2 linked regions of the Desulfatitalea tepidiphila genome follow. The protein of the gene in region 1 interacts with the protein of each later gene in a pairwise test. Links are inferred from orthologs where the notes say so. Each region holds a gene or a part of one and is shown in the gene's direction. Other genes may lie near its edges. The genes, in order: selB and serC.

Region 1 (15,722 bases):
GGGTTGGACCTTTCCTACGAAGATGCAGACATCGACGCCCTTGCCCGGGATGGCCGCGAATCGCTGCGCAACGCCTATACCGACGGTATTGTCGAAGTGATGACCCTCTTTGGCGAACTGCTCGGCTACACCAAAGCGCCCAAGGTTTTCCAACTGCCCCACACCCATATCTGGGGGGGCGTGGATCGCACCGGCGCGGCGGCGGAGCGCATCGCCCCAGCGATTGTCTACAGCCTCGTTCGCAACACCCTGAACCTGCTCAATGGCCCGATCAACGCCAAAGATCCTGACGACCTGCGCAAGCTTCAGCAGGTAGCCGCTGGAAATGACAAGGCGGATATCGAGGGCGAAGCCGTGTTCGATGCATTGCGCGACAAGGTGTCGAAGGAACGACCCGATACCTTCACTTCAAACTTTACACTTTAAACTTAACACTTCTAAGCCACCATGGTCTTCATCCGGCGGCTTCGGCTTTCGTAATATCGGATGTGGCTGGCGTAACTTCTCAAGTCCACCTGAAGGGTCGTTTTGTATGGCGCCAGATGCCAGGTCAACGATAGATGGTCATCCGGCGCCTCCTCGATCTGAAAGTCGCCCTTGAAGGCCGGATACGTGCTGCGAAACTCCATCAGGCGCAGTAAGCGCTGAACGACCGGCTTCTGGATATCGGCGGCGATTTCGTCGAGGGTGTAATTGTGGCGGTTGATATCGCGTCCGTTTTTGGTGCGTTCGACCAGCTCGACGTCATTTTCTCCTGCCAACAATCCCACGTAGTAGACCTGGGGAATGCCAGGGGAGAAAAACTGGATGGCCCGTGCGGCGATATACGAGTCGTCGTTGCATTCGAGCGCAGAGTAATAGGTGCAGTTCACCTGGTAGACATCCAGATTCTGATACTCGGGCCCGGAATAGATCTTGCGCGTGTTAGCGCCCTTTTCGAACATGCCATGCACGGTTCGCTCGATTTCATCGGTCGTGAGCAAATCCTCCACATCCACCACGCCGATGCCATCGTGGGTATCCAGGGTGGTCACCTGGTTGCGCGGGCAGATTTCCAGCCAGTGTCGCAGGCGCGCACTGGTATGATGATACAGCGTGTGCAATACCAGCATGGGCAGGGCGAAGTCGTAGGTCCAGTAGCCGTGTTCGGCTATTTTGTGGTGGTAACGGTAGTGTTCATGGACCTCCGGCAGAATTTCGACCCCGAAAGGCGATACGTATTCATTTAACCATTCGAGCGTTTCCCAAACTTGGGGTTCGAGGAAAAAACAGTTGGTACCGATCTTGATGGTGGTATATGCAAAGGCGTCCATGCGGATCATTTTGGCCCGGGAACGCGCCAGCCGGATGAGAAAATTCCGGAAGACCTCCTTGGTCTTGGGCGAGGTGACATCCACATCGATCTGCTCGTAGTCGAACGTGCACCACAACTTCTCCCTGGATCCGTCGGCCCGTTCGATGACGGTATAGGGAGGACGCGGCTTACGGGTGTATACTTTGGCCAACTCCTCTTCGCTGATTTCACCGTCGGGACTCAGCTTGTCGAAATAGAGAAACATGTCCGCATATTCGGAGCGTGTGCCTTTTTCGATGTAATCCTGGAAAAATACCGATTGCCGTGAGATATGGTTGACCATGAAATCGATGATCAGGTCAAAATCTTCTCCGATTTTCTCGATATCCTCCCAGCTCCCGAAGATTGGATCGACTTCATGATAGGTCAATGGTGCAAAACCCCGGTCAGCGGATGACGGATAGAACGGTAGAATATGTACGCCGCCGACGGCGCCGGCCAGATACCGGCGCAGCACGTAGTGCAACTCCATCATGTTGCCGCCGAGGCTGTCGGGATAAGTAATGAGCTGGACCCTGTTCTGCATCGTCACTGTGCCGCCCCCCTGTTTTCCTCGCAAAATCGGTAGTAGTTCATGCCTTCCAGAATACCCCCGGCACAGGGCGCTTTGGCAAAGTAGATATGGCGCATTCCTTTCAGGGCTTCCAGCTCGGCGCTGTAGTTGCCGACCACGACACCGCGGGGTTCGCCCCGCAACATCTCCTCGTCGTTTCCCGAATCCCCGCTGACCAGAAAATTTCTCAGGGGGATGACCCATTTGTAGCTCAAATAGCGGATAGCCTTGCCCTTGGAGGCACGATATGGCAATATATCCAAATACTTACCATGGGAATAAATCAAATTGTATCGACACCGGTTGCTCAACAGCCGGTCGTGCACCAGGGCCAGCCGCTCTTCATCCGGATCCATGTAGTAGCTGATTTTGAATGTTCTTTGGGTCTCTTCCTCCTGGTACCTCAGAAAATCGAAATGCTTCAACAAGGAGACGATTTTATCGCGCTGCCATTGATGGGAGATGTGGGTCGCCCAGCCTTGTCCGAAACGGCGATTGGCGCCGTAATAGATTTCACTGCCCACCGAACAGATCATCACATCAGGCTGCGGCACTTCGTGCTTTTTGAGTATCCTCGTTGCGGAATCCACGGTTCTTCCGGTGGCGATGCCGAACCCGATACGTTCGCGATGCTCTGCAAGCACGGCCAGCAGATCCTTGAGCCGACTGTTGTCTTCGCCGATCAACGTGTTGTCGATGTCGGTAATCAAAAAATAGCGCAGCGACATCAAGCGCCGACCGATGGCATCCGATGGAACGGCGGTATCCATGTCGGAGGCCTGGTTGGCCGTGATCAACTTTCGGATGGCAGCGGCATAAGTGCCGGCATGGCTCTGCCAGGTATAGTATGTATTGACATTCATGATACCGTTTTTGGAGAATTTCTCCCAGAGCGGCGCATCGGAGATGATCTTGCGCAGTGCGGCGGAAATCTCCCTGGGCCGGGTCGGATCGATGAGAATGCCGTTTTCACAATTCCGGACGATGTCGTTGGGGCCGCCGTCATTGGTGGCCACGATGGGAAGCCCGGAGGCCGAGGCTTCGAGCAGTGTCAAGCCGAACGGCTCGGTCAAGGCCGGGTTGATAAACACGCCCCTTTTCTCGGCCGCGATGCGGTAAAGAGCAGGCACCTCGTAATCGAAATCGTGCTTCTTGGGGATCGCCATTTTGCCGTAAAGATCATATTTGTCCATCATCAGCAGCATGCGCGTCAGCACGTCGCGCTCATTTTCTTCCATGGCGTCGATATCTTTGCGCAGGCCCGCAAAGATTGCCAGATTGGCCATGGTCTGAAGCTCCAGATCCTCACCGTAGGCCTGAACGAGTCCGGAAATGTTCTTGCGTTTGTCCGGTCGACACAGCGCCAGGATTATAGGTTTGTCCGGATGGGGGAAAAAACGGTTTAGTTCCCGCAATATCGATGCCTGGGCATATTTGATATTTTCGGACTTGCTGTTTTCTTCAATCAAATCGTGATAGAAGGGATAAAAACGGTCGATGTCGATCCCCGGCGGAATAACCTTGTACTCGGGCACCTTCTTGTTGCGATAAAGCCCATACTGTTCTTCGATCTCGTGCTGGGTGCTGGTCACCACCAGGTCCGCGTTTGCCAGTATCTGCTCCTCGGCTTCGATACGGCGGTGGATTTTGTATTTCTTGTCGATATCGGCATCGGTCATGCCATCGGCCAGCAGCTTGCTGAGTTTTGTGCGCCCGAGGGAATGGCCGGTGTAGACAAACGGGATACCGAAGAACTCGGAAAGCTCCATGGCCACGTAACCGGCGTCCGGATAGTGCCCGTGAACGATGTCGGCAACGGCGTCCTGCCGCTTGATGAATTTGATGGTCTTGTCGACATACTCGTCCAGATGCGGCCAGAGCAGTTCCTTGCGCATATATTGCCGACCGCCGCACTGAATGCGGACGATGCGAAACTTGTCCGTGACCTGCTCGATGGGCTCGGCATAATCGGGTGATACCCGTTTGTCGGCGATCAAGCGGGTAAACAGATCGACCCGACCGATATCGTCCCGGGCACTGAGATGCCGTGCGAGTTCCAAGACATACGTGATTTGTCCGCCGGTATCCGAATCGCGCCCGAGTTCCAGGTTCTGCGAGCGTATCAGACCGTGAATGCTGAACAGTTGAACATAGGGAAGACGATCAGTCATGCATTAATCCTTCCATCTTTTTCCGCAAACGGGCATATATGGAGGAGTCATCGGGGATGGCGCCCGGCAATTCACAGATCTGCCCTGCGAAGTAGGTTGCGGCCGTCAAGGCGCTCTCAAGAGCCATACCTGAAAGGTAGCCGGCCGCGATAACGGACGCAAAGGCGTCGCCGGCACCGACGGTATCCAGAACCTTCCCGGTGGGCGGCGGCGATGCGTCGAATCGCTGCGTCGCTGTGAAAAGGGTGCTTCCGCTGGAACCCCTTGTCAGAATGACCATTTCAATCTCATGCGTTCTCATGAGATGGGCAACCAGCGCCTCTTCCTGGCTCGGCCCGCCCGACAACCCACCGACATGGTGCAATTCGTCGGTGTTGAGCTTCAGAATGTCGGCATAGTCCAACGAGGCCTCGATGACGTCGGCCCGGACATGGGGCGGCCGCAGATTGAGATCACAAAATGCTTTGGTGGATGCGCCCTTGCGCGACAGCAATCGGTCGAAACGCTCAAAGGCCAAGTCCGAACGCTGTGCCAGCGTGCCGAAGTAGATCATTCGTGTGTCCGGACCATGGATAGGCGTAAGTGCCTCAAAATCGATGTAATCGTATGCGACATCCTCACGGATGTCAAACCGGGGCACGCCATGATCGTCCAGGGTAACTTGAACGGTTCCGGTCGGATAGACGTCATCGACCTGGACATCATTGAGATCGAAATGGTGACGGGAAAGCAGCTTGCCGATCTCGCGGCCATGGGGATCATCTCCGATCCGGGTCAGGAACCGTACCGATAACCCGAGCTGTTTGAGATGAAAAGCAAAATTAAAGGGCGCACCGCCGATGCGCTGGTAGTTTTCAAACAGGTCCACCAATATTTCTCCGAGCACGGCAATCATCTTTCCTCCTTGAGAATGGGGGCGGTTGCTGACGACGGAAGGTGCAGTATCGTTGAACATCGGAGCGCAGCAGATAGAGACCAACACAGCAGCATAGGTAGCATGGTGATGGGCGCCACGAGAGCTCTAACAGACAATCCGCCGGACTGTCAAACCGACACAGCCGCCGTCAGCGATTCTAACTGAATGGAATTCACAGAACAGGAATATCGTTATGGAAACTGAAATCTTTTTCAATCAGCAAGCCAACACGCTGCAAGGACGCCTGGCGATCCGCTCCAGACAACGGGCGGCCATCATCACCCATCCGCTTCAAAGGTTCCTGCCCTACTGGCAACCCACTGCCCGTTTGCATGTGATTGAAAGTGCCGATCATTTTTTTGGTGCCGAGTTAACGTCCCTTCAAACCGAAATCACGACCGCTCTCATGGGATGAGATCGTCCTGACCCCAACGGGATAAGGGGTTGACATACGCTTGGTTGCGTTTGACTTTTCAAAAGATCGCCTCACTTTTCTGCCATAAAGGTCAATTCAGAGGAGGTGCCCATGCCATGCATCGACACAAAAACCAAGGGTAAAAGGACGCTGGCTCGGCTGTCCACGGCCTTGCTCGTGGCGGGCATTCTCATGATGCTCGGCTGCGCGTCCGGAGGTTATGGACGTTTATACCTGGATACGGAGGTCACTTTGTGGTTCAGGCAAAACAGCGTTCCCGACTATTATCGCTACTATACCAACGGCCGATCGGATATGCCCTACGCCATTATCGGAATCGATCCAAGATACCGCATCAATACAAACATATGGGAACCGGTGGCCCCCAACACCCCCAACTTCGCCGACAAGATCGCGTTCGTATGGCGCCCGGATATTTGGGAGCAGTTGGATCCGGCCCAAGGTGCATGGATCGAAAGCCCGGGCGGAGAAAAAATCGGTATCTGGTTCTCCATGTATCCCTTCACGACAATCGAACTTCAGGAGGACAACCGGGTGGTGATCCTGTCGCCTCATAATCCAGGCAGGGAATAGGATGGCGAGCCTTTTCCGGCAACAGGTCATTCACCTCGATCATAGGATTCATTCCCTTTTTAGACACGGATGGCCGGGCCATGCAGATCCAGCCGCTATTGTCCCGAAACCCCAATCTTGACAACTGGTTGAAAGAATGGTTTTAGTTGAAAGACTTTGATGGGACAACATCCAACCCAATGCAATTCATCCAACCATAAAACACATTATGAATGACATCCCAACGAAGCAACGGCTGGCTTGGGCCGGCGACAAGGACGGGAGTCGGGAGCGGTTCAACCAAATCGGCCTTAAAACAAAGGAGTGCTCATGGCGCGTCTAATCTTGACCTTCAACAATAAGGTGCTCGGCAACCACCAAATCTCACCTGGGCAGCAACTCACCATCGGCCGCCATCCCGACAACAAAATCGTCATCGACAACCTGGCCGTCTCGGCCCATCACGCCACGGTTCGCGCCGAAGGTCAAAACCTCATCCTGACCGACATGGGCAGCCGCAACGGCACTTATGTCAATAATGAACGGGTCGAAGAGAGCCGGCTGGCCCACCAGGATTGGGTGAGTATCGGCAAACACATTCTCATCGTGGACCTGTACGAAACCCTCTCCATGGAAGCCACCGCCGATGAGCTGATGGGTGTCCCGGGGAGTGCCGCCAATGCCGATCAAACCATGGTTCTCGACCGAAAAGAGGCCCAGTCGAGCTGGGTGGGATTCGACTATCTTTCGTTCCTCTCCTCGGTGCGCGAAGATTACGAGTTGACCGCCAAGGGGGTCTCCATAGGTAAAAATGCGGATGCGGACATCAAAATCACTGGTTTATGGTCCCTGTTTGCGGGTCAACCGAGCGCAACCATCACCAAACGAGGAAACGATTACGTTCTCAGCTACGTTCAGGGACGAATCACGCCCAAGGTGAACGACAAGGCGGTCAAAGGATCGGTCAAGCTGTCTCACGAAGATATCATCGCCATCGGCCCTTTGAAGGTCCAACTCCGATTTGTCCGCAGGCCGGTCAAATAGTGCCCAGCCACAAATGGCCGCTTTCCCTGGGCGCTGCAGGTCGCAATTCTGTCCGGCCTTCGCCCCACCCCCTCTGTCTGTGGAGACATACCTTACGGTTGAACATCCTTCCAAAAACAGCTAATTTAGGTTTTTTTGATATCTCAGACCGGAGAAGACTGTGAACCCAACCCACATCTTGATTCTGCGCGCCATACTGGGCGTCGTTTTCGGCGTCGTCCTGACCCGGCTCTTTTACCCCAATGCATCGGTCGTCTTCATGATCGGCCTTTGTGCCGTCCTGGTGGCCTTGTCCTATCTGACCGAATACCTGCGGCGGAAAAAAAAGTGAGACGGGCCAATGGTGGCATTGAGGATGAATGATAACGAGCATAAAGGAGTACATCGGTCGTGAAGCCAATCATCTTAGGCACTGCCGGACATATCGATCATGGCAAAACCACACTGATCAAAGCCCTGACCGGTATCAACACGGATCGGCTCAAAGAGGAGAAGCTGCGCGGCATCACGATCGAGCTGGGTTTTGCACACCTCGAGCTGCCCAGCGGCCAACGCCTGGGCATCGTGGATGTCCCAGGCCATGAAAAGTTCGTCAAAAATATGGTCGCCGGCGCAACGGGTATCGATCTGGTCGCGCTGGTCATCGCGGCCGATGAAGGCATCATGCCGCAAACCCGGGAACACATGGAAATCTGTACCCTGCTCGGCATCCGCCACGGCGTGGTCGTCATCACCAAGCGTGACATGGTGGACGAAGAGTGGCTGGCCATGGTGCAGGAGGAGATCGCCGACTTCACCCGGGGAACTTTTCTCGATGAGGCACCGGTGGTGCCGGTGTCGGCCATTACCGGACAAGGCCTGCCCGAATTCATCGCCACGCTCGACCGCATTTGCGAACACATCCCTGCCAAGACGGCTACCGGCCTGTTCCGCCTGCCCGTCGACCGCGTCTTCAGCATGAAAGGATTCGGCACGGTGATCACCGGAACGCTCATATCGGGCAAGGTGGCCGTTGGGGATCGGGTCATGCTCTATCCCTCGGGGGTGGTTTCCAAAGTCAGGGGGCTTCAAGTTCACAACCAGAGCCTGACCCAGGCCGAAGCGGGCATGCGCACGGCCATTAACTTTCAGGGGCTGGAAAAGGCGGCGGTCAACCGGGGGGATGTCCTCGCCAAACCCGAAGAGCTAATCCCCAGCTACATGGTGGATGCCGATCTGCTCTATCTGGCCAGTAACGCCAAACCGCTCAAAAACAGAACCCGGGTGCGATTTCACAGCGGCACCAATGAAATCATGGCAGTGGTCGTGCTGCTCGATCGGGAAGAGGCCCGACCCGGAGAGCATGCCCCGATCCAAATCAGAATGGATGTACCGGTGACCCTCGTCAAAGACGACCGTTACGTGCTACGCAGCTATTCCCCAATCCGGACCATCGGTGGCGGTGCCATTCTCGATCCGATTCCGCCCAAACACAAACGCCATCGGCCCGACATCATCGAGGCACTGCGGCTTCTGACGGAAGCCCCTCCCGAGGAGGTGGTCCGCCTGCATATTGAAAACAGTGGATTCAAAGGCTGTGCCTTCGGCGAGCTGTTGATCATGACCAACCTGCCGGAGAAACAGCTGGAACGGATCCTCCAGGACATTACCTCCAAACGAACGGCCATCCTGGTCGACAAAGAAAAGAGGCGCTACGTTCACCAGAAGGCCGTTTCCGACCTCCAAAAGGCGGTCACCGACCTGCTCGAAGCATACCACCAGAAAAACCCGCTCAAACCGGGTATGTCCAAAGAGGAACTCAAATCCAAACTGCCCCTCGGCGTGGACAACAAATTGGCGCTGCTCGTGCTTCAGCAACTCATGAAAGCCCAGGCCATCGTGCAGGAAGAAGACATGGTGCGCCTGGCCGGACACCGTGTGGCATTAGGAGTGGACCAGCGCACCCTGAGGACAAACCTGTTGACCGTTTATCAAAAAGAGGGACTCACGCCGCCCTATTTCAAGGAGCTCTGCTCTGAGCTCTCGGTTCCCGCCGAAGAGGCCCGGCAAGTCCTCTCCTTGCTGATCGACGAAGGGCATCTTATCAAAATCAAAGAGGAGCTCTATTGCCATCGGGAAGCGATCGATAAGATCAGGGATCAACTGGTGGCTTTCCTCTCCGAGCACGAAGAGATCTCCACGCCGCAGTTCAAGGATATGACTGGAGCGTCCCGGAAATATGTGATACCTTTAATCGAATATTTTGATACCACCCAACTGACCATCCGTATAGGAGATATGCGTAAATTGCGCAAACGTCCGACAGGCAGTTGATAGACAGGCCGGAGACATCACCATGGACACCCCCACGGGCCCCCAGGACCGCAATCGTGATAGTAACGCTGGATTTGCCGCGTTTTTGATCAAACGCGTGGTCGTCGTCACCCTTTTGATACTCGTGGTGCTGTGGGCTCTGGCCACCGGCATCGATTACCTGGATAAGCCCGCGCCCTGGAAAGATCGCCTGGTCAAGGACGACACCGGACCCACCGCGGCGCCTGCGGCCATGACATCCTCCGAAACGGCGAATATCCGCGCGGCCCGAGCGGCAAATCCGCATGGCGGTACCCCCGTTCATGCTTCCCAAGGCTCCGCCGGAATAGGAGAACTGGCCGTGCCGCCGCCACCGGCGAATACGGATCACCGACCGGTCATCGATGGCCACCTGCCCCAGCCCGCAAGCCCTCAGGTTGTTCAACCACACCAGGTGGCAGCCCCGTCCGCCAACGGCGCCACCCCTTCCGCGCCCCCTGCCCCGACTGCCGCTCCCGCCCATGGCACAACATCCGGAGAGGGCGCTGCCCCCAAAGCCGAACCGGGCGCTCATGCCGTCGCACCGCCCCCCAAACCGCTTCCCAAGGGCGTGACCTTCATCGACGCGGTCATCAAACCCCTCTCCCATGAGCTGAACGAGAGATTCTGGGGGTGGCGGCCCAACGACATCATCAACGTCACCGACAACGTGAACAACTACCAGCTGGGAGTTCTGGAAGTGACCCGGCGAGCGGTCGTCCAGTTGACCGAGCGCATATCCCGCACCGGCAGCACGGATACCATCAATCGCAAACTGGAAAACGCCATGAACTGGCTCATGATCAAAGCGGACTCCTACTGGTTCCCTTCTCCGGAAGCCAAATACAAGGATAGCCTGACGGAGCTCGCAGCGTACCGCACCCAGCTTATTTCCGGGGGAGCCTCGTTTTATGTGCGGGCCGATAACATCATTCCGCTGCTGATGACTTTCGAAGACCTGCTGGGCAGTTGCGATGAAAATCTGGTGAAGGCCAAAGAGAAGGATGGGTCGACGGTCGGATTCTTCACGGCTGACAACTACTTCTATTACGCAAAAGGGGTGGCGGCCGCCATGGGGGAGATCCTGGAAGCCGTGGCCCACGATTTCGAACAGATCCTGGTCTCTCGGCACGGCGAAGAGTTGCTGCACCACGCCGTCATCTCTTGCCAACTGGCCGCCTCTCTGGATCCCTGGCTCATCATCAACAGCGACCTGGACGGCTTTCTGGCCAATCACCGCGCCAATATGGCAGCGCCCATCAGCCATGCCCGTTATTATATAGGTCAACTGATCAAGACGCTATCGACCTGATACCCGCTCAATCGAACGGTGAAAGATTCAGCGGATTTCCCCCTTCTCGAGCTCTGATTTCACCGCCGAGGAGAGCTGCTGCAGCGTGTAAGGCTTGCGGATATACCCCCCTGCGCCCAGGGCCAGGGCCTTTTTCACCCTTGCCGACTCGTCGAAACCGCTGACAATGACGGCCTTCTGCCGTGGATGGCGGGCGAGCAATTGGCGGTAGAGGGTTAGCCCGTCCGAACCATTTCCCAGAACCATGTCCAAAAGAACCACAGCATATGGCGATTTGGCCATGTGATCCAATGCCGCCCGTTCGCTGTCCACAACGGTCACCTGGTAGTTCAGCCGGGTCAGCATCTCGTAGGCGATATGGCGATGCTCGGCCTCGTCATCGACCACCAGAACGGTTTCGCCATGGCCCATCAAATCTTCTATCTTCGGAACCGCCGGCTTGGGGGACTGCACTTCGTTGGTCGCCGGGAAGAACAAACGAATGGCGGTTCCCTTGCCTACTGTGCTGTGAACTTGAACGAAACCTTCATGGTCCTGCATCGTGGCCCATACGATCGCCATCCCCAATCCGGTACCGCTGCGGCCCATCACCTTCTTGGTATAAAACGGCTCGAAGATGCGGGTTAGATCTTCCTCGGGGATGCCGGTGCCGTTATCGATAACCGACAACACCACATAATCGCCAGCGGGATGATCTTTGACCCGTTCCCCCTGTTTCAATGTCTGGAACTCGCTGGCTATCACGATTCGCCCGCCACGGGGCATGGCCTCGGCCGCATTCATCGCGACGTTCATGACCATTTTGACCAGGTGGACCCGGGACCCGCGTATGGCCGGCAGCTCTCCGGCAAGCTGTAAAATGACTTCGATCCCCGGGTGATTGGCGCGCAAGCTGTCGTATTCGGAGCTGGTCACAAATTCATGGACTACCTGATTGACGTCTATCGCCTCCTTCATCTGCACGCCGCGACGTGCCAGGGTCAGCAGATCCTGAACAATGGCCGCCGCCCTTGTGCCGGCCATCTTCATCTTGGTCAGGGGTGCATACATATTGCTCTCTTTGGGGATATCCATGAGCAGCAGGTCCGGATAACTGACGATCGCACTGAGAATATTGCTCAAATCATGGGCGACCCCACCGGCCAGGGTCCCCATGGCCTCCATCTTCTGGGCGTGGCGCAATTTTTCTTCGAGCCGTTTTCTTTCAGTCGTATCGACGAGCACACAGCGCCCCTCGAGCACGCGTCCCTGGGGCCCCTTGAAAGGCTCCATGGTGATGTTCACCCAGAGGATGCGGCCATCCGCGTGATGCAGCCGCAGCTCTTCGTTGTAGACCGACCTCCCCTGCTGCAAGGCTTCCTGGACCCACTGCGCCCGGGTACGATTTCCGCGATCGGATGCCGCGTATTCCAGCCAGCATGAACCGATGAGCTGACCACGAGGCCTTCCCAGCAGCTCGGTGGCCGCCGCATTGCATTTGAGAATGGCCGCCTCGCCGGTCGATATGGAAAAATAGGCGGTCGGCGCATTTTCATAAAGGCTGCGATAGCGCGACTCGCTGTCTTGAAGCTTTTTGTAGGCAATTGCGCTGGATATGCTGACCGCTGTTTGATAGGCGATGCCCATCAAAAGATTCACGTCGCTCTGTGTCAACGGCCGTTTGGTGTGGATGTTGTCCACCGCCAGGATACCCAGGGAATGATTCTCATAGACGATCGGCAGACAGATCAGGGACTGGGAGCCCATCTCTTGAGCGAACAGCCGGCTTCTGGCCGAATACGAATTTTTCATCGTGTTGACATCGTCCACCAGCAGCGGGCGCTGTTCGCGAAACACCTGGACAAAGGTGCCTTTGGCATCGGGATGATCCAGCCGGAACCGGGTCCGGCTGAGCAGTTCGCTCTTTTCCTCGTCGAAACCGAACCCGGCGGAAAAAACCAGCCGCCGTTGGTCCTCGTCGGCCAACATGATGATGCCCCGGTCGAAATCGAGTTGGGCCTGGATTTGGGCCATGACCACTTGCGCCAGCTGGTTCACGTCGAGAAGCACGGATGTCGCCTGGCCGATCTTTTGAACCAGCAGGGCGCCGCGGTACCGGTAGTCGATCTCCTTGATGTGATCCTCGGCCACGTTGCCCTGCTTTTGAATCGTACGCACCAGATTCTGGCGCTCCAGGAAGGCGGCCCGGAAACCGATACCCATCAGGACGACCAGAGACGCGGTATTGACCGCACACCATATCGCCGGCGGCCAGAGAAACAGACCGACTGCGGCGTTGAGAATCACAAGGAGGGTGCCGACCTTGAAACCCCACTTCCATTTCTGGAAACTCGGCACCTCCCAGGCGACGATATATCGGCAACAGGGATCCCCGCGGTGGATGCACTGATCATGCTCGATCTGGGCAAACTTGCCGGTGAACAATGCGGCGAGAGATTCGAAGATGCCCAGACGATTGTCGCATTGATAGGGCTTTTCATTGACTCCGGCTGCCGGTACGCACAGAATCTCCACCTTGTTGGCGCCGACCTTGCGGACCTTGACGCGCGCCCCGTGGCTGAGCATGGGGTAGAGTTTGGCCAGCAGCAGGTAGATGGAAACGGTGTTGAGCAGCCCCAGCACATGCTGTTTGAGGGGACCGGACGCATCGGTCGATACCGCATATCGGCCGACCTCCCGCGCGATGTTCGGGTTTCCTGAAAGTGCCATGGCCTTTTCATGAAACGCGTCCACCTGCTCCTGGTTGAACCAACACCCCGGATCTTCCAATTGGCATTTGGTCAGGCCGGCGGCATCGATGATGGCATCTAAGTTGACTTGGGGATAATGGGCGTTGAGATAGGCAGCGTAAAACTTTAAAACCCGGCTGTTATAAACGGTGTCAGGTTTCGTCATGAGCAGGAGATCCCAACAATTGCGATGAGAAACAGAGTAGCTCAGATATTTCTTCTTTTGTTTTTATCATGTTATGATCGAACGGCCCCATATTGTCAAGTGATTGCACGAGAAATGATATCGAGTGAATCCGCCGACCTGCATGCCCGGATGGCGGGAAGCACAGGGACGGCGGGAGTTTCATAGGGCAAACTTCTCCACGCCGACACCGGCCGGACCTGGCGGGAATGGCGCGATGCCGCCCGTTGGGAAGTGATTCAAGCCCCCGGGTCCCGCACCAGCGCCAAACCAAGGTCCAATGCTTTGGTGTTCATTTCCAGAAAACGTTGCGGCACGCGGGCCGTCAACACCTTTTGTACAGCTGGCAGTGTAACCAGATGGGTAAAGCCCAACACCGCACCGAGCATGCAAATGTTGAAAGCCAGTGGCGTTCCGAGGTGTTGCATTACCGTATCATACAGGGGCAATTGCTTCTGGATCGCGTCCACCCGGCGTTCGGTGTTGACGTAACGGCTGTCGGATATCAGTAAGCCCCCGGGCCGGATGATGGGGGCATATTTGTGGTAGGCTTCCTGGGTCAGACAAACGAGCACATTGGGCTGCACCACCATCGGATAGTTGATGGGGTCTTCAGAAATGATGACATCGGCCCGCGTGGCCCCGCCCCGGGCGGCAGCGCCATAGGATTGGGTCTGGACGGCCGTCAGGCCGTCGTACAGCACGGCCGCCTCTGCCAGGATGATGGCTGCAGTGACCACCCCCTGGCCTCCGGATCCCGAAAAAACCAATCGTGTTCTTCCCATCTTCCTCACCCGTTATCCGATCATGTGGTTGTGTGATCGGCGCTTCGAGCGCGCTCGATCACCTTGTCATACTCGCTGCAATACTCCGGACGATCCACCTGAAGGAATATGCCCCGTTCGATGAGGCCCGGATCCGACTTGGCCGCCTTGGAGCCGATCGGGGTGGTGCCGTCCTTGAACTGGCGCATCATGGCGGCGGCGTCACCGATCTTGTTCTTACGGCCGAAGTAGGTCGGACATTGCGAAAGGATCTCGACCACCGAAAAGCCGTCGTGCAAGATGGCCTGCCGGATGATATCGGTCATCTCCTTGACATGATAGGTGGTGGTGCGGGCGACGAAGGTCGCCCCGGCGGCAATGGAGAGTTGGACCGTGTCAAATCCCTGGTCGATGTTGGTATACGGCGCCGTGGTGGCCAGGGTACCGTACCCGGAAAGCGGCGAATACTGCCCGCCGGTCATCCCGTAAATGCGGTTGTTCATCACCAGAGCCGTCATGGCGATGTTGCGACGGGCGGCATGAATAAAATGGTTGCCGCCGATGGCCAATGCATCCCCGTCGCCCATGGCCACAATCACGTTGAGCTCGGGCTTGCTCAGTTTCACACCGGTGGCAAAGGCCAGGGCGCGCCCATGCAACGTGTGCAGGGTGTGAAAATCGACGTATCCGGTAATTCGCGACGAGCAACCGATGCCCGACACCATCACGATTTCGTTTTTGCTCATACCCAGTTTTTCGATGGCGCGGATCATGTTGTTCAGCACGATTCCATGACCGCACCCCGCACACCACATGTGGGGGAAAAAACGTTCGCGAAGATAATCTTTGACCGCCATGGCGATATCCTTGGCCCCGCTGGGCGGGGGGAGGTTGGAAGAACTCAAGTTTAAAGTTGAAAGTATAAAGTTTAAAGTGAAGGAATCCTGTCGATTGCAGCGCCAGGGCTCCAGACACTCTGCTCGTTCAAAACTGCAGGCTACTGGCAAGTGGTGCATCGGCCTTTCAGGCAAGGCCGCAGCATTTTTGAAACCGCAGGCGTAGCCGAGCTACGTCGAGGATTTCAAAAATGCGAGAACGCCGCATGGGAGGCCGAGGTGTCGCTTGCCAGCAGCCTGCTATACACCTTTGCCTTCGATCAAACGCAACCCCTGCCGAATATCGGTCGGCGTGATGAAGACCCCATCGATCCGATTGATCAAAAAGACGTTGCGCGGGTTGTTCAACGCCCTCTTTACCTCGCTGCAGATATGGCCCATATTCATCTCGACGACGATGACCTGCTTAGCGCGGCCGATGGCTTCGCCGATGATGTCGTAGGGAAACGGCCAAAGGGTCTGCAACTCGAAAAGACCGAA
Region 2 (15,703 bases), 300 kb from region 1 along the record:
GGTGACCCGAGTTGGCCTTTTGAATGGCATCCATGGCCAGGGTCCGAATGGTGTTGACACAACATTGCGAAAGGATATGGTCCTGATCCGTCTTGGGGCTATCCATCTGTCGTTTCTCCTTGGGGTCCGCCGGCCTGGCGACCGGGACCATATTCATGATGACGCGGTTTCGTTCCGATGCTCTTTCTGTTTTTGCTGTCCGTCGGCATCGCTTCCGGCCGGACGGCAAGGCTTGTTACAATGGATTGAGGTTGTATGCAAGTCACGGATTGAAGGCCGCTACCCCTTACAATCCCCTGAGCCATTCCGGTTTCAAGGGCACCTGGCCGGCCAGGGCTTTGTCGATGAGATCGAGCACGGCCTCACGGTCCCGGGGCAGCCTGGCCCGGATGGGAAGATAATTCGATGCGTGGTTGGCATGAAACAGCCCCTGGGACAGATGGGTGTGGGCAAAAATGGTGCGCAGTTCCCGGAGCATCTCCTCGGGTTCGAGCAGGGGGAAGCGGCCCTCGCGGTAATCCTGGTAAAGGGGGGTGTTGGGCACCAGCATGAGGCTCAGGGCGCCCACGTAATCGGGATCGATGGCCGAAAGCACCCGGCCCGTGGCCTCGGCATGGATCTGGGAGCGTTCGCGTCCGGCAATGCCGAGAATGACCGTAATCGACAGCTTGAAACCAGCCGCCTTGGCCCGTCGGCCCATGGTGATCATCTTTTCGGCGGTGGCGCGTTTGTTGATCGCCTTCAGGGTGTCGTCATCCCCGCTCTCGAGTCCCATGTAAAGAATGCCCAATCCATTGGCGTGCAACTCCTTGAGTTCCTCATCGCTTTTCATGGCGATGCTCTTGGTGTTGGCATAGGAACCGATCCGGGTCACCCAGGGCAGCTTGCGGCGGATGGTTTGCAGGATGTTGAGCAACCGCTTTTGGGGGATGATCAAGGCATCGCCGTCGCAGAGAAACACGCGGCGCTGGCGCCGACAATGTTCAGCCGCGAAATCGATGTCCTGCATGATGATGTCGTCGGGTTTGATTCTGAAACGCTCGCCCCGATAGGTGCCGCAGAAAGTGCACTTGTTGTGCGAGCAACCGACCGTTACCTGCAGCAGAATGGAGTTGGCCTCGCTGGGCGGCCGGATGATGTTGCCTTCGTAATGCATTGTCGATCCTACCTCCTGAAATAATTTAGACCGTCGCCGGTCCAAGTCCATGCGCTTTATCAGATTTAAGGCGGTAAAAAAAGGCGTGCGTGTCAATTGCAGCGTTTCTAACTGAATGTCATTCATTAGACCCGGCGCGGATAGAACAGGTGACCGATGCCACACGCCAAGCAGTCAAGTACCGGTAAAATGCACGGCAGGCGGCCCAGAAACTCGCTGCGCTCAAACCGTCTGGGCCGCTTATCCGCCGTTTGCATTTAACTGGCTCTATGACAGCAGGCTCACGTGGCCCTGGCCACCTGCCCCACCCACGCCTGCCATCACCGTTACGATGCGAATTTTTTTTAAGACAATTTCTGAAAAGCATGCCCTTCAGGATGAATAAAGTTCAGTTAGAATCGCTGTGTCCATGGCGGCCATCGACACGCTCGAGTTTTCGCTTTCAATCCGCCGGATTCCCATTATAATGATGAAACAGCAAAGAACGCAGACAATCCAGGAAAGGAGAGACAGATGAAAACCATCGAACGCATCCTGTTCCCCGTCGATCTGACCGAAAGCTCCGAACGGCTGGTGCCCAATGTCCTGACCATGGCGGAAAAATTCAACGCGACGGTGCACGTCGTTTTTGTGGTCCGGATCTTTCAGTATTTCACCGACATCTATGTCGCCCCGCCGTCGATTTCCATCTTTGAAAACGAGCTGGTCGAAGGCGCCCGCAAAAAAATGGACGAGTTTTTAACAAAGCATTTCAATCATCTGCCCAACACCCAGGGGGAAGTGTTGCTGGGTGATCCATCGGATGTCATTATCAATTATGTCCAGGAAAAGGACATCGATATGATCGTGATGGGAACCCATGGCCGCAAGGGGCTGGATCGCGTGCTGTTCGGCAGCGTGGCCGAGCGGGTGATCAAAACGGCCCGTATTCCGGTGCTGGTGGTCAATCCCTATCACGAGAAGAACGCTTAACGCATCGGCACAACGCGCGGGCAGCCGCGGGACCGGATCGAAGGTGTGCTAGGGCTCCAGTTTACGTGCCCATTTATAGAGGCCGGGATTGGTGCACACTTCGTAGTACTTTTTAAAGGTGAAGCGAACCGGTTTCAGCGATACCGGATGGACCACGGGAATCTGGGCCTCCCGGATTATCAGACGCTGATAGCGCCCGCTTTTGGTGGGGAATTTTCCCAGGTAGAGATTGTACTTGTGGTTTTTGCCGGCGCCGGGAGCATCGGGCAGCATTTTAAGATCGATCTCTCTGGTCAGTTTTTCAAAGCCTTCCGCATTCAATTCGATGCCGTTGACGTTGTAACGCAGGGACAGATCGTCGGCCGTGGCGGCAATTTCCTCCTCCGAATGCGTCTGGAAGACATACAACCGGAAAGGCCCCTTGTGATTGGCCATGGCCCGCCGTACCGTCTTGGAGCAGCTCGACAACCGATCGGCATGATTGATGGCCGATGAAATCATGATGCGGTTGTTGCCGTCGAAAAGAAAAGTGGGGGCCTTGTTCAGGTAGCTGATGCCGATGCCCAGTTCCAGGACGGGCAAATCGTGTTTGCGGCTCTTTTCGTTGGACCGCTGGATGATGATCAGCATATTGATGGCCAACCCGCAGGCCCGGGCCACACTGTACCAATCGCCGGGCGTATCCTGGCGTTCAAAAATCGACAAGATGATGGCATCCCCCTCGATGAACACCTTTGCCGCATCGTAATCGGTCAATATCTCCGAAATCGGGTCGAAAAAATTGAGACTGAAATAGGAGGCCGGATTCAGTCCTCTTTCGTTCATGCGGTGGGTCAAATCGGTCGATCCCCTGACGTCCGCCTTGAGGACCACGTGGTTGATGATGGGCTTTTTCGAAGAATCCTGTTCGTTGGGAAGCAGGAATTCATAGAGGGTATTGTTCTCGCGGGATAGGGTGACGATCTTCTCCTCTGTCGCGATCTGCACCCGCTGGATGGCATCCTTGATGACGTCGCAGATACTCACGTCGCGGTGGTAATGGGCAAAAGCGTGCATGAAGCGAACCAGGTACGCTTTGCGCTTGGCGGTGGTGATCTGCTCCATGGACTTGATCTTCCTGTTCAGCGGCGCCAGGCTGAAGCTGCGGCCATACACGGCGGAGAGTCGTTTCAGTCGCTGCCTGACCAGCCGCCGCGACTTTGGCAGTGCCAAATACTGCATGATCTGCTGAGGGACGAGTGGGGGGCAGTATTCCAGATACTCGGGCTGCATCTCGTATGCGGCCGAAATACGTTCCACGAGACCCTTTTTCAGAAATTGCCGGTAAAAGTAATTCAACATCAACTTCTGGCTCTTTCCCAGCCGTTTGAGCCTCGCGATCTCCTCGGGATCCGTCTTTTTATTTCGAAGTGCCTGCACCTCCGCGCGGGTGCGCTGCCAGTTGAACAGATGATCCATGTTGTCCAGGTGCAGCAGCCACGCTTCGATCTTTTGCAGGTAGGTCTTATGCGCTTGTTCTTCCATTTCAGGCGTTTGCACTCCGGGAAGTGCCGCCCGTTTGTCCACGGGAAATACCTTTTTGGATCGATCCGGGCCATCGGCAGTGCTGATCAGATGCCGGACGAAGTAAAGCAGACCCTCGTAGCGATCCGGGTCCTCGATGCGGCGCCCCAAGGCGACATCGTACTCCAACAGGACAAAGAGCTCATTGTCCGCACTTTCCAGGTGCAGCAGAGAGGTACCGAGCACATCTCCGAAAAAGGAACCGCTGTTGCCGAAGATCGCCTCCCGCATCGGCTGGATCTCCTTGCGCTCGATGTCGATCCAGAAACCGCAGATCTCCTTTCCCACCCGCTCCAGTAAAGCGGCCCGATCTTGAAGGATGAGTTGCAGTTTGTTTTTGAGCTTGGGCGACTCGCCGGCATCGTTATGGACGGCCAGTTCCGATTTACGAGCCGATTTTTTCAGGCTTCCCACCAGGTGGTCGTACTGGGAACGGACCTCTTCGAGAAGCATTTTGACGACCGCCGCCTGGGCCAGACATTCGACCTGGGGTTCGCGAAGCGCCTTGGCCTTGTTGAGCGCATCGCGCATGATCTCTTTGTAGAGCTGTTTATAGCTCTCGATCTCCTTGGCCCAGCTGACGTTCTGATGATCGGGTTTGCGCTTTTCGAGGCCTGCATGCCGTTTGACCAGCTGGGTGACGATCTTGCGGGTTGCGGCGGTAAAGATGGGGCTGACGAACACATCGTGTCGGATGTTGTCCACCCCCGGCACCAGGCGATCCACGGAAAAACCGACGACATATTTTTTAAGATCGAAATGGCTGAGCGCAGGCAACTTGGGCGTGTTTGAGAAGAAAAGGCTGATCATGATTGCACCAACTCGGAAAAGCGACCTTCTTCGACCAGCTTGAGAAGGCTCGCCACCACCTCGGAATCGTAGAGTTTTCCGCTGTTTTTCTGAAGCTCGTCGATGGCGTGCTGCAGGCCCAGCGACGGGCGGTAGGGACGGTGGGAAGCAATGGTCTCGAATACATCCGCCACGGCCAGAATGCGCGCCGGCAGCAGGATATCTGACCCTTGCAAGCCCTGGGGATAACCGCTGCCATCGATCCGCTCGTGATGCTGCAGGATGATATCGGCCAAGGGCCAGGGAAACTCGATCTGCCTGAGAATGTCGTAACCGGCCTTGACGTGGTTTTTGATCAATTCGTATTCCAGGTCGGACAGTCGTCCCGGTTTGGCCAGGATCCCCGCCGGAACAGCGATCTTTCCAAGATCGTGTATCACGCTGGCCATTCGAAGCCCGTAGACATCGTCTTCCGTCATGCCCATCTCGGCCGCGACGGCGCAGGCCAAATCCGCCACCCGCTGCTGATGGCCGGCCGTATAGGGGTCGCGGATTTCCACGGCCACGGACATGGCCTGAACGATGCCCTCCATGGCGCGCCTGAACTTATCCAGGTTGATCTTGAGGTCGCCGAGCGCCTTTTTAAGCTCCTGCCGGGATGCCCTTTCGGAGAGCACGCGTTTGAGCCGCGCCACGAACTCGGCGATGCGGAAGGGTTTCTGGATGAAGTCGCTGGCACCCTGTTCGACGATGTCTTCGTAGTTGAAGTCATCGACATAGCCGGTCATGATGATCACGTCGGCGGCATATCTGGACTTGATCAGCCGGCCCAGTTCGATGCCGCTCATCTCGGGCATGCGGATATCGGCGACGACGACATCGATGTTGTGCCGGGCCATTTGATCGAGCGCAGTACTCGCCCCCTCGGCGACGAAGCATTGGTAGCCGGCCAACTGAATTCCGCTTCGCAGCATCTCACGGATGACCCGATCGTCATCGACGATCAGAATGGTGTTATGGACCATGTTCTTCACATCCTGAAAACCAGCCCGGGATCAACTCTATCCCCAATCGGTTCCGGCCGGCTGTGGGTGGCGCTGTTACTTTTCCGGTATCAGACGCAGCTCGACGGAACGGGCGTGCGCCTCCAACCCTTCGATGCGCGCGAGGCACATGATGTCGTCGGCCTCCTCTTTGAAAGCATCGGGGGTGTAGTAAATCACACTCGTGTTTTTCAGAAAGTTATTGACGCTCAGGGCCGAAGAGAACCGGGCCGTACCGGCGGTGGGCAACACATGGTTGGGACCGGCCACGTAGTCTCCCACCGGTTCCGGCGTGAAGCTGCCCATGAAGACGGCGCCGGCATGTTTGATGCGCCCCAGATAATCGAAAGGTGCCTTCACCTGAAGTTCGAAATGCTCGGGCGCGATGCTATTGGCCAGGTCGATGGCGCTATCCAGATCGGGCACGCAGATCAGCGCGCCATAAGCTTTGAGCGCCTGTTCGGCAATCTGCCTGCGCGCCAACCGGGCGGCCTGGCGTTGAAGGGATTTCTGAACCGCGACGGCCAGCGTCTTGGAGTCGGTCAACAGAACCGCCGATGCGCGGGGGTCGTGCTCGGCCTGGGCCAGAAGATCGGCGGCCACGAAATCGGCGTTGGCCGATTCATCTGCGACGACCAGCACCTCGCTCGGCCCGGCGATCATATCGATCTGCACGGTACCCGCCACCAGTTTTTTGGCCAACGTCACGTGAATGTTGCCCGGCCCGACGATCACATCGACTTTGGGAATCGTTTCCGTCCCATAGGTCAGGGCGGCGATCGCCCAGGCGCTGCCGGCCTTGCAAACCGCATCGACGCCGGCCATCTTTGCGGCCACCAGCAGATGGGGACTGACCGCACCGTCCCGGGTGGGCGGCGTGACCATGGTCACGCGCGGGACGCCCGCGATTCTGGCCGGAATGGCCCCCATCAGCACCGAGGAGACGAGCGGTGTCTCCCCGCCTTTCGCACCGGGCACATAGACGCCGGCCGCATCCACCGGATGGACCATTTGCCCCAGGAAAGTCCCCGGACGCGGGGTATCGAACCAGGAGCGCGGCAGTTGCTTGCGATGAAATTCGCTGATCTGTTCGATGGCGCGTCCGAGCGCCCGCTTGAATTTTCGATCGACCTTGCGCTCGGCCGCCGCGAACTCCTCCGGGGTGGCAGCGATCTGGTCGACCGAGAAATCGGGGGCGTCGAATTGGCGGGTATAGGCGATGAGGGCCTGATCCCCCTCTTTCCGTACGGTTTCCAGGATGCGTTGCACCGCCGCCAACTCCTTGCGGCTGAAAGCCAGATCACGGGCAACGATGCGGTCGAGCCGTTTGACGGCAGCTTCCGATGGATATTCCAATATGTTAATCACTGTCTTCCCCTTGTCGGTGTGATGGCATCCGCCAAAAAATATCGGTTTGTCAGCAAAAAATTCGAATATGGGCAATTGCCGCATGGGTGTCAAGTAGCAAAGTCGGCCCAGGGATTCTAAATGAATGCGGTTCATTAAACCCGGCCTGGATGGAACAGGTGGCCGATGCCACACGCCAAGCGGTCAAGTGCCGGTAAAATGCACGGCGGGCGGCCCAGAAACTCGCTGCGCTCAAACAGTCTGGGCCGCTTGTCCGCCGTTTGCATTAAACCGGCACTATTGACCGCAGGCGTATGTGGCCCTGGTCACCTGCTCCACCCACGCCTACCATCGCCGTTGCCATGCGATTATTTTTATCAAACAACTTCTGTAATCCATGCGCTTCAAGGTGAATCACATTCAGTTAGAACTGCTGGTGTCGGCCCGCGGCCGTGGCCAAATGCACAGGCCCCTGCCCCCTCTTTGGATCGTCCAAATTGGCATTGACTTATCCATCGGAATTTAAGATAGAAAGACGTTTTGAATGCCTCGACAGGTTAGCGTCATCACATCCTTGACTGCTGGGATCTGCCGTCATCACTCATATCAATGGAGGTCATCTCATGAGTCCGAAACGCATCTACAACTTCAACGCCGGCCCGGCTGCACTCCCCTTGAGCGTACTGGAAGAGATCCAGAGAGATTTTCTCGATTTCAAGGGCTCGGGCATGTCCATCACCGAGGTCAGTCACCGGTCGAAATGGTTCGATGATGTCATCAACGACGCCGTGGCCCGGGTGAAACGCCTGCTCAAGCTGGACGACCGCTATCAGGTGATGTTTTTGCAGGGCGGGGCCAGCATGCAGTTTTGCATGATTCCGATGAACTTTCTCGCCGACGGCCGCAGCGCAGACTATGTCAACACGGGCACCTGGTCCACCAAGGCGATCAAAGAAGCCAAGATCCTGGGGAAAAAGGTCAATGTCGTGGCCAGTTCGGAAGATCGAAACTTTGCCTACATTCCCAAAAATATCCAGTTCACCCCTGATGCGACCTACGTTCACATCACCACCAACAATACCATCAAGGGAACCCAGTGGGCCGAGATGCCCGACACCGGCAAGGTTCCCCTGGTGGCCGATATGTCCTCGGACATCTTTTCGCGGCCTTTCGACGCCAGCCGTTTCGGCCTGATCTACGCCGGTGCCCAGAAGAACATGGGGCCGGCCGGCGTCTGCCTGGTGGTAGCGCGCGATGACCTGCTCAAGCTGGAACCGGCAAATTTGCCGACCATGCTCAAGTACTCCACCCATGCCGAAAAGAACTCCATGTTCAACACGCCGCCCTGCTTTTCCGTGTACACCGTTCAATTGGTCCTCAAATGGCTGGAGGAGACAATCGGCGGTCTCGACAGCATGGCCCGGATCAACCAGCAGAAAGCCGATCTGCTCTATGGCTATATCGACCAGAGCGGCTTTTATAAAGGCACCGCGGATGCGGACAGCCGCTCCCGGATGAACGTGACCTTCCGGCTGCCCAGCGAAGAGCTGGAGAAAAAATTCGTGGCCGAAGCCCTGAAAAACGACCTGGGCGGACTCAAGGGGCACCGATCGGTGGGCGGCTGCCGGGCATCGATCTACAATCCGACCCCACTGAAAGCGGTGGAAGCCCTGGTCGATTTCATGAAACAATTCGAAAAGAGCAACGGCTGATCGTTCATCGCCTTCGCTTTTCTCACGCGCCATCACCCACTGGACAGGCGGCGTCACCTGAGCGTCTGCCCAGTGGTCTTCTCGCTCCACCCCACCTCCGCATCCGGCCAAACGCCTTTTGGGCCGTCGAACCCCCGAAAGGTGCCGAATGTCGCTTCTGGTTTTTTTGTCATCTTCTCAGGTCGTCATCCCGTCCTTTATCGAAGCCCCTTTCCATACCCGACACCCGGTTCATGACACCCGCCGAACGTTCCCTTACGCGAGATGCTGTCGCTCCCGGTTCTGCTTGACAATACCGATGATTACCCATAATTACATGTTAAATTAAACCTATTAACAGGATCACTTTTCCCAGAGACCCCTATTGTATCTTAGATGCCTTATGATTGTTCGGCTTAACCAATACCAATCTTAACGGGAGGCTTGGCATGGACAAAATCTTACGTATCAACATGAGTGGCAGCGCCGGTCCGGAGATCAAAACCGAACCCCTCGGACCCTACGCCGGGTTGGGCGGACGCGCCATGACATCGACCGTCGTGGCCAAGGAAGTGCCCCCCACCTGCCATGCGCTCAGCACCGACAACAAACTGGTCATTGCGCCCGGCCTGCTCAGCGGATCGGCAGCGGCCATGTCGGGCAGAATCTCCGTGGGCTGCAAAAGCCCCTTGACCGGTGGCATCAAAGAGGCCAATTCGGGCGGCCAGCCATCCCAGATGATTGCCCGGTTGGGCTATGCGGCGATCATCCTCGAAGGCGCCCCCAAGGACGACACGCTCTACAAAGTGGTGATCAACAAGCACGGCGCGACCATCCAGGCGGACAACAGCCTCAAGATGCTCGGCAACTACGACCTGGTCGACAAGATCAAGGCCGAGTTCGGAGAAAAGGTAAGCTGCATCTCCATCGGCCAGGCCGGCGAGATGAAACTGAGCGCCGCTTCCGTGGCCTTTACCGACATGGAGCAGCGTCCGACACGCCATGCGGGCCGGGGCGGTGTGGGTGCGGTCATGGGATCCAAGGGAATCAAGGTCATCGTCATCGATGATGCCGGCACGTCGATGCGCACCCCCAAAGACCCAGAAAAATTCAAGGCTGCCAACAAGGAATTCGTGGCCGGTCTGCGCAAACATCCGGTCACCGGCCAGGGGCTGCCGGCCTACGGCACCAACGTGCTGACCAATGTGGTCAACGAGGCCGGCGCCTACCCGACGCGCAACTTCAAAACCGGCCAGTTCGAAGGCGCCGCCAAAATCAGCGGCGAAGCCCAGGCCGAACTGGAAAACAGCCGGGGCGGCGAGGGATCGGCCACCCACGGGTGCCATCGCGGATGTGTCATCCGGTGCTCGGGAACCTTCTACGACAAAAACGGCCGCTTCGTAAGCAAGCAGCCGGAGTACGAAACCGTATGGGCCCACGGCGGCAACTGCGGCATCGACGACCTGGACGCCATCGCCAGGATCGACCGCATGGATGACGACTTCGGCCTGGACACCATCGAAATGGGGGCCACCATCGCCGTGGCGATGGACGCGGGCCTGGCCAAATTCGGCGATGCCGAGGGGGCCATCCGACTCCTGGAAGAGGTCGGCAAAGGCACTCCTTTGGGCCGAATCCTGGGCAGCGGCGCCGCGGTCACCGGCAGGGTGTTCGGCATCGAGCGCGTGCCGGTGGTCAAAGGCCAGTCCATGCCCGCTTACGATCCCCGGGCCGTCAAAGGAATGGGTGTGACCTATGCGACGACGACCATGGGTGCGGATCATACCGCCGGTTACGCGGTGACGGCCAACCTGCTGGGCGTGGGCGGCAGCGTGGATCCTCTCAGCCCCAAGGGTCAGATCGAACTGTCCCGGAATCTGCAGATTGCGACCGCCGCCATCGATGCCACCGGCATGTGTCTGTTCATCGCGTTTGCTATTCTGGATCAGCCGGAAACCTTCCAGTCCCTGATCGACCTGATCAACGGTTTCACGGGAGCGAACCTGACGGCCGACGACGTGACCGCCCTGGGCAAAACCATCCTCAAACAGGAACGGGATTTCAACGCGGCCGCCGGTTTGACCAAGGCACACGATCGCCTGCCGGATTACTTGCTCAAAGAGGCCTTGCCGCCCCACAATGTGACCTTCGATGTGAGCGACAAGGAACTCGATGAGGTATTCAACTTTTAATCCCTTCCCCGTCAACCGCCAATAACCGCGGGGCGCCGCAACCCGGCGCCCCGTTTGATTTTGCCGCCATGACAACCACCGCATCCCTCGTCATCACCACGGGCCAGCCGCAAGGCCTCTTATCCTCAGCCCTCTTTGGATCGGGTGTGGGGATACCGGCCCAGGTCGGCATGCCGCTGATCGAACTGCTCTGCGGCCGGATCGGCATTACCCCCGGTTATCTCGACCAGCGGGTGCAGACGATCTTCGTCGACGGGCGCACCGTGGATCGCCCGGAAGATATCCGTGTGACGGAACATGCCACCGTGGCCCTCTCTGCGGCCATGCCCGGCCTGATGGGCGCCACCTTGCGCAAAGGCGGCCTGCTGGCCGTCTTCCGCAAAGACATATCGCAACGGCCCACCGACCGCCTGGAAGCCGGACACCACGACACCATGGTGACCCTGAAACTGTTCAATATGGTGGCCAAAGAGTTGGGCCCAATGCTTCTGCAGCAGGGAATATGGCTCAAAGGCCCGTCCCTCGCCCGCCACTTCGCGCAGCTATCGCCTTCGGCCCTGGCCGCCATAGATAGCGTGGTCTGGAACGGCCAATCCCTTCCGCCCGATCGGCTGCCTGCTGTCGCCTGGCCCGAGGGTTGGATACGGTTGGTCGTGCTTTCCCCCTCCCCATAAAAAAACCGAAGCCACCTCTCGGCAGCTTCGGTCTTTTAAGGAAGGACTTCAGGTCAACGAAACCCTTTCGTGAGGAACGGAAGGGGTTAGTCGCAGAGTTCGAACAGGGCCGCGGCACCCATGCCGCCGCCGATGCACATGGACTCGACGCCGAACCTGGCGCCGGTGCGCTGCATATTGGCGATCAAAGTGGCACACAGCTTGGCGCCGGTGCAGCCCAACGGATGGCCCAAGGCGATGGCGCCGCCATTGAGATTGATGCGGTCCATATACTTTTCCAGGCCCAGTTCGCGGATGGAATACAGCGCCTGGGAGGCAAAGGCCTCGTTGATCTCCCAGACACCGATGTCGTCAATGGTCATGCCGGCCAATTTGAGCAGCTTGGGAATGGCATATCGGGGACCCACCCCCATTTCGTCCGACCGGCAGCCCACGGTGGTGTAGCATTTCAGTTTGGCCAGGGGTTTGATGCCCAGTTCCTTGACCTTTTCGCCGCTCATCAGCACCGTGGCGGCCGCGCCGTCGGTGGTCTGGGAGGAGTTACCGGCTGTGACCGAGCCGGTCAGCGCAAAAGCCGGACGCAACTTGGCCAGGCCTTCGAGGGTCGTTTCAGCCCGCACGCCGTCGTCGAAGTCCTGAATAAAAGTTTCGCGCTTGTAGGTCCCATCCTTCTGGAGCACGAACTTGGTGGCCGGCGTGGGGACGATCTCGGTAAAACGCCCCTCTTTCTGGGCAGCGGCGGCCTTCATCTGGGATTGATAAGCAAACTCGTCCTGCATCTGGCGGGTGATGTTGTAGCGATTGGCCACATTTTCGGCCGTGATGCCCATGGAGACGAACAGATCGATCTCTCTTTTTTCCAGATCCGGATAGGGCCTCGGCATGTTGCCGCCCATGGGCACGTAGGTCATCGATTCGATACCTCCGCCGATGGTGACATCCGACCAGCCCGCCATGATGCGCATGGCGCTGTCCGCAATGGCTTCCAGGCCGGAGGCGCAAAACCGGTTGACCGTGGCGCCGGAGACCTTATCGGGAAAACCGGCGAGCTTGGCCCCATTTCGCCCGATATTCAGTCCCTGCTCGGCTTCCGGAAAGGCGCAGCCGATCATCACGTCGTCGATATCGTTGGCATCGAGCTGCGGCACTTTTTCCACCGCGCTTTTCAGAATAAAAGAAATAAGATCCAGGGGCAGTGTATCTTTCAGAGCGCCTTTGGCCCGCTTGCATCCCGGCGTGCGGACGGCACTGACAATATATGCTTCTCTCATGATATCCCTCCACAAATAGGTTGGGTTATTTTAATGGGTATGCTTTCGCTAATGTGTTAGTTGCGCAACGGCTTGCCTGTCTTGAGCATATGTTCGATCCTGGCAATGGTCTTCTCTTGTTTCAGCAGGTCGACGAAGGTCTTCCGCTCCAGGGCCAGCATGGAATCTTCGCTCATCAGGCTCCCGGTCCGACTCTGCCCCCCGCCGATGGCGAAGGCGATGCGGCTGGCCAGATAGGCGTCATACTCGCTTGCGTAACCGGCATTGGTCATGTTGAGCAGTTCGGCGTTGGCGATGCCGAAGGCCGCTTCGCCCAACACCCGCAACGGCCGTTTCACCGGCGGGGTGTAGCCGTCGTCGGCCATGCGCAGCACTTCCTTTTTCGCCTCGCCGATCAAATGATCGCGGTTGAAGACGACGCGGTCCTTGGGACCAAGGAAGCCCCTGGCACGGGCTTCGGCCGCCGATGTGGAGACCTGGGCCATGGCGATGGCCTGGAAAACGGGAATAAAGAATTTGGTCAATTCGTAATCAGGCACCGATGCCGGAATGTTCTCGATCACCTTGCGCCACAGGGCGTGACAACCGGTGCCGCCGGGCAGCAGGCCGACGCCGACCTCGACCAATCCCATGTAAAGCTCCGAATGGGCCACGATCCGATCCGCGCCCAGGCAGATCTCGCAACCACCGCCCAAGGCCAGGCCGAACGGCGCCGCCACGACCGGATAGCAGCTGTAACGTTCGCGCTGAATCACATCCTGAAGACGCTTGACCGCCTTTTCGATGTCATCGAACAAACCCTGGGCGGCCGCCTCCTTGACCTGGACCAGGTCCGCGCCGGCCGAAAAGGCCCCGGGCATGCCGCCGGCCTGGTTGCCGATGACCATGCCGACGCCGTTGGCATCCACATAGTCGTGCGCTTGTTCCAGGAACTCCGCGATCTGGTCGTTGAGCGCATTCATCTTGGTGTGGAACTCGGCGCAAAAAACGCCGTCGCCCAGATCGATCAACGAGGCCGACGCGTTGCCCAGCACCACGCCCTTGGCCGCTTTGAGCATGGCAAGGGAGATCACGGTGTCGCTGGTGACGATGGGTTTGTAGCTCTTGGTGACAAAGTCGTAGAAGAAGCGTTGTCCCTTTTCGACCTTATAGAAAGAGGTGTTTCCGGCGGCGAGCATCTCCTTGACCTTGGCCGGCACCACCAATCCATCTTTTTCCATGCGTTCGACCACGCGGGCGACGCCGAGCAGGTCCCACACTTCGAACGGCCCGCGATCCATGCCGTAGCCCCAGCGCATGGCGTTGTCGATTTCCACGATGGTGTCGGCAATTTCGGGAATCCGGTTGGCGGCGTAAATCAACCCTTCTGCCGTCACCCGCCAGACGAACCTGGCACCCTTGTCGTCGCCGAACACCATGGCCTGGATCTTCTCTTCATCGGTCTTGGCCTTCTTGGCGGCCGTCAGGCAGGGGAAGTCGGGTTTGTCATACTCTTTGTATTCGAAGGTGTTGAGGTCCAGCACCTTGCGGATCTTTTTCCATTCCGGGGTCAGATCGGTCTTGTAGAACCCGCCCTTGGTCTTGTTGCCCAGCATCTTTTTGTCGAGCATCTTCTGGACGAATTCGGGCAGGACGAACGCGTCGCGGGCTTCGTCATCGGTCACCAGCTCGTAGGTATTTTTGGACACATGGGCGGCAATGTCCAGGCCCACGAGATCGGTGGTCTTGAAAACGCCGGTCTTGGGGCGTCCCATTGCCGGCCCGAACAGCGCGTCGACTTCGGGAATGGTCAGTCCCTCTTCGAGCATGATCTGCATGGTGCGGGTCGAGCCGTGCACACCGATGCGGTTGCCCACGAAATTGGGCGTATCCTTGGCCCAGACAATGCCCTTGCCCAATTTGCGTTCACCAAAATCGGCCATGAATGTCAAGACTTCGGGAAGCGTCTGCTCGCCGGGGATGATCTCCAGCAACTTCATGTAACGCACCGGGTTGAAAAAATGGGTTCCGAGGAAGTGCTGTTTGAAATCATCGCTCAACCCTTCGCTCATGGCCTTAAGGGGGATACCGGAGGTGTTTGAGGAAACGATGGCGCCTTTTTTGCGCACCGGCTCGATGCGCTTGAGAAGCTGTTGTTTGATTTTGAGGTTCTCGACGACCACCTCCACGATCCAGTCGCAATCGGCCAACTTGTCGAAATCATCTTCCGTGTTGCCGATCGAGATCAGATTGATGTCGCTCGGGTGCATCAGGGCCGCCGGCCTGGCCTTCTGAATACCCTGCAAACCGGCTGTGACGATGCGATTGCGTGCCTTGGGGTCCTTTTTTTCTTCCTCTTTGAGATCGAACGGAACGATATCGAGCAAAAGTGTCTTGATTCCGGCACTGGCCAAAAGGGCCGCAATGCCTCCGCCCATCACACCGGACCCGATGACCGCCGCTTTCCTGATTTTCCTTGTCATGATCCCTCCTAATACCCAAATGCGGTTTGTTCGCCGGTAAGATGCCTTTGATACCCCGGCGTCGTAGGTTATGCACATCAAGAACCACGTGCTGTCCATCCACAGAAGGTATCATGTATGGATGGACACCAATTATGAATGAACGTTCATTCAGTTAGCAGAACAGACAAATCCATGTCAAGGGATAAATGCCATCACACGGCTGTCTCTTTACAATAAAAGGGCTTTATGACATCATGCCGATCACTTATGGGATCATCCCGGACCGACCACCGCAGAGGCGCCCAATCATGACGGATGTAAATGATATCGTATTGATTTATATTGAAGATAAACCCCAGGCGTTTGCCCGCGTCGAAGCCATCGAACCGGATGTGAAACGGGGTTGGTACCATGTCAAGTTGCTGCTGCTCCAAGTTCCGTTGATGGTGGTCACCTGGATCCTCAGAGACGTCTATATCGAGGGCGAAACCTTTACCATGGAGGGCAAGCCCATGCGCCTGGAACGGGTAAAAAGTCCGGAATCGAGGGAAAAACCCGTGG

The links.
Region 2: the proteins of selB (region 1) and serC interact in binary tests that used the Escherichia coli proteins (3 or more experiments, as listed by UniProt). The link is inferred for Desulfatitalea tepidiphila from one-to-one orthologs.

What each region holds. Positions count from the first base shown.
Region 1 is NZ_BCAG01000003.1:257,161-272,882, reverse strand. What follows is about bases 6,957-9,877. They hold selB (selenocysteine-specific translation elongation factor), read left to right. Parts: upstream 6,957-7,416; coding sequence 7,417-9,339; downstream 9,340-9,877. Other genes in these bases: DFT_RS05790 (DUF2333 family protein), read left to right, coding at 9,362-9,877; DFT_RS26460 (hypothetical protein), read left to right, coding at 7,187-7,357; DFT_RS05800 (FHA domain-containing protein), read left to right, coding at 6,957-7,026. In the rest of the region: DFT_RS05830 (hypothetical protein), read left to right, coding at 1-426; gtfA (sucrose phosphorylase), read right to left, coding at 438-1,880; DFT_RS05820 (HAD-IIB family hydrolase), read right to left, coding at 1,883-4,078; DFT_RS05815 (carbohydrate kinase family protein), read right to left, coding at 4,071-4,973; DFT_RS05810 (hypothetical protein), read left to right, coding at 5,188-5,409; DFT_RS05805 (hypothetical protein), read left to right, coding at 5,521-6,003; more of DFT_RS05800, read left to right, coding at 6,313-6,956; more of DFT_RS05790, read left to right, coding at 9,878-10,669; DFT_RS05785 (ATP-binding protein), read right to left, coding at 10,697-13,564; DFT_RS05780 (2-oxoacid:acceptor oxidoreductase family protein), read right to left, coding at 13,822-14,367; DFT_RS05775 (2-oxoacid:ferredoxin oxidoreductase subunit beta), read right to left, coding at 14,388-15,203; DFT_RS26150 (hypothetical protein), read left to right, coding at 15,238-15,408; DFT_RS05765 (2-oxoacid:acceptor oxidoreductase subunit alpha), read right to left, coding at 15,483-15,722. UniProt on the Escherichia coli protein: Translation factor necessary for the incorporation of selenocysteine into proteins. It probably replaces EF-Tu for the insertion of selenocysteine directed by the UGA codon. SelB binds GTP and GDP.
Region 2 is NZ_BCAG01000003.1:551,959-567,661, reverse strand. The notes cover bases 6,636-9,537. They hold serC (3-phosphoserine/phosphohydroxythreonine transaminase), read left to right. Parts: upstream 6,636-7,493; coding sequence 7,494-8,582; downstream 8,583-9,537. Other genes in these bases: DFT_RS07090 (aldehyde ferredoxin oxidoreductase family protein), read left to right, coding at 9,011-9,537; hisD (histidinol dehydrogenase), read right to left, coding at 6,636-6,891. Outside these bases: tkt (transketolase), read right to left, coding at 1-106; DFT_RS07120 (radical SAM protein), read right to left, coding at 287-1,156; DFT_RS07115 (universal stress protein), read left to right, coding at 1,670-2,128; DFT_RS07110 (nucleotidyl cyclase domain-containing protein), read right to left, coding at 2,177-4,501; DFT_RS07105 (HD domain-containing phosphohydrolase), read right to left, coding at 4,498-5,505; more of hisD, read right to left, coding at 5,581-6,635; more of DFT_RS07090, read left to right, coding at 9,538-10,753; DFT_RS07085 (hypothetical protein), read left to right, coding at 10,822-11,427; DFT_RS07080 (thiolase family protein), read right to left, coding at 11,514-12,698; DFT_RS07075 (3-hydroxyacyl-CoA dehydrogenase/enoyl-CoA hydratase family protein), read right to left, coding at 12,755-15,160; DFT_RS07070 (hypothetical protein), read left to right, coding at 15,451-15,703. UniProt on the Escherichia coli protein: Catalyzes the reversible conversion of 3-phosphohydroxypyruvate to phosphoserine and of 3-hydroxy-2-oxo-4-phosphonooxybutanoate to phosphohydroxythreonine. Is involved in both pyridoxine and serine biosynthesis.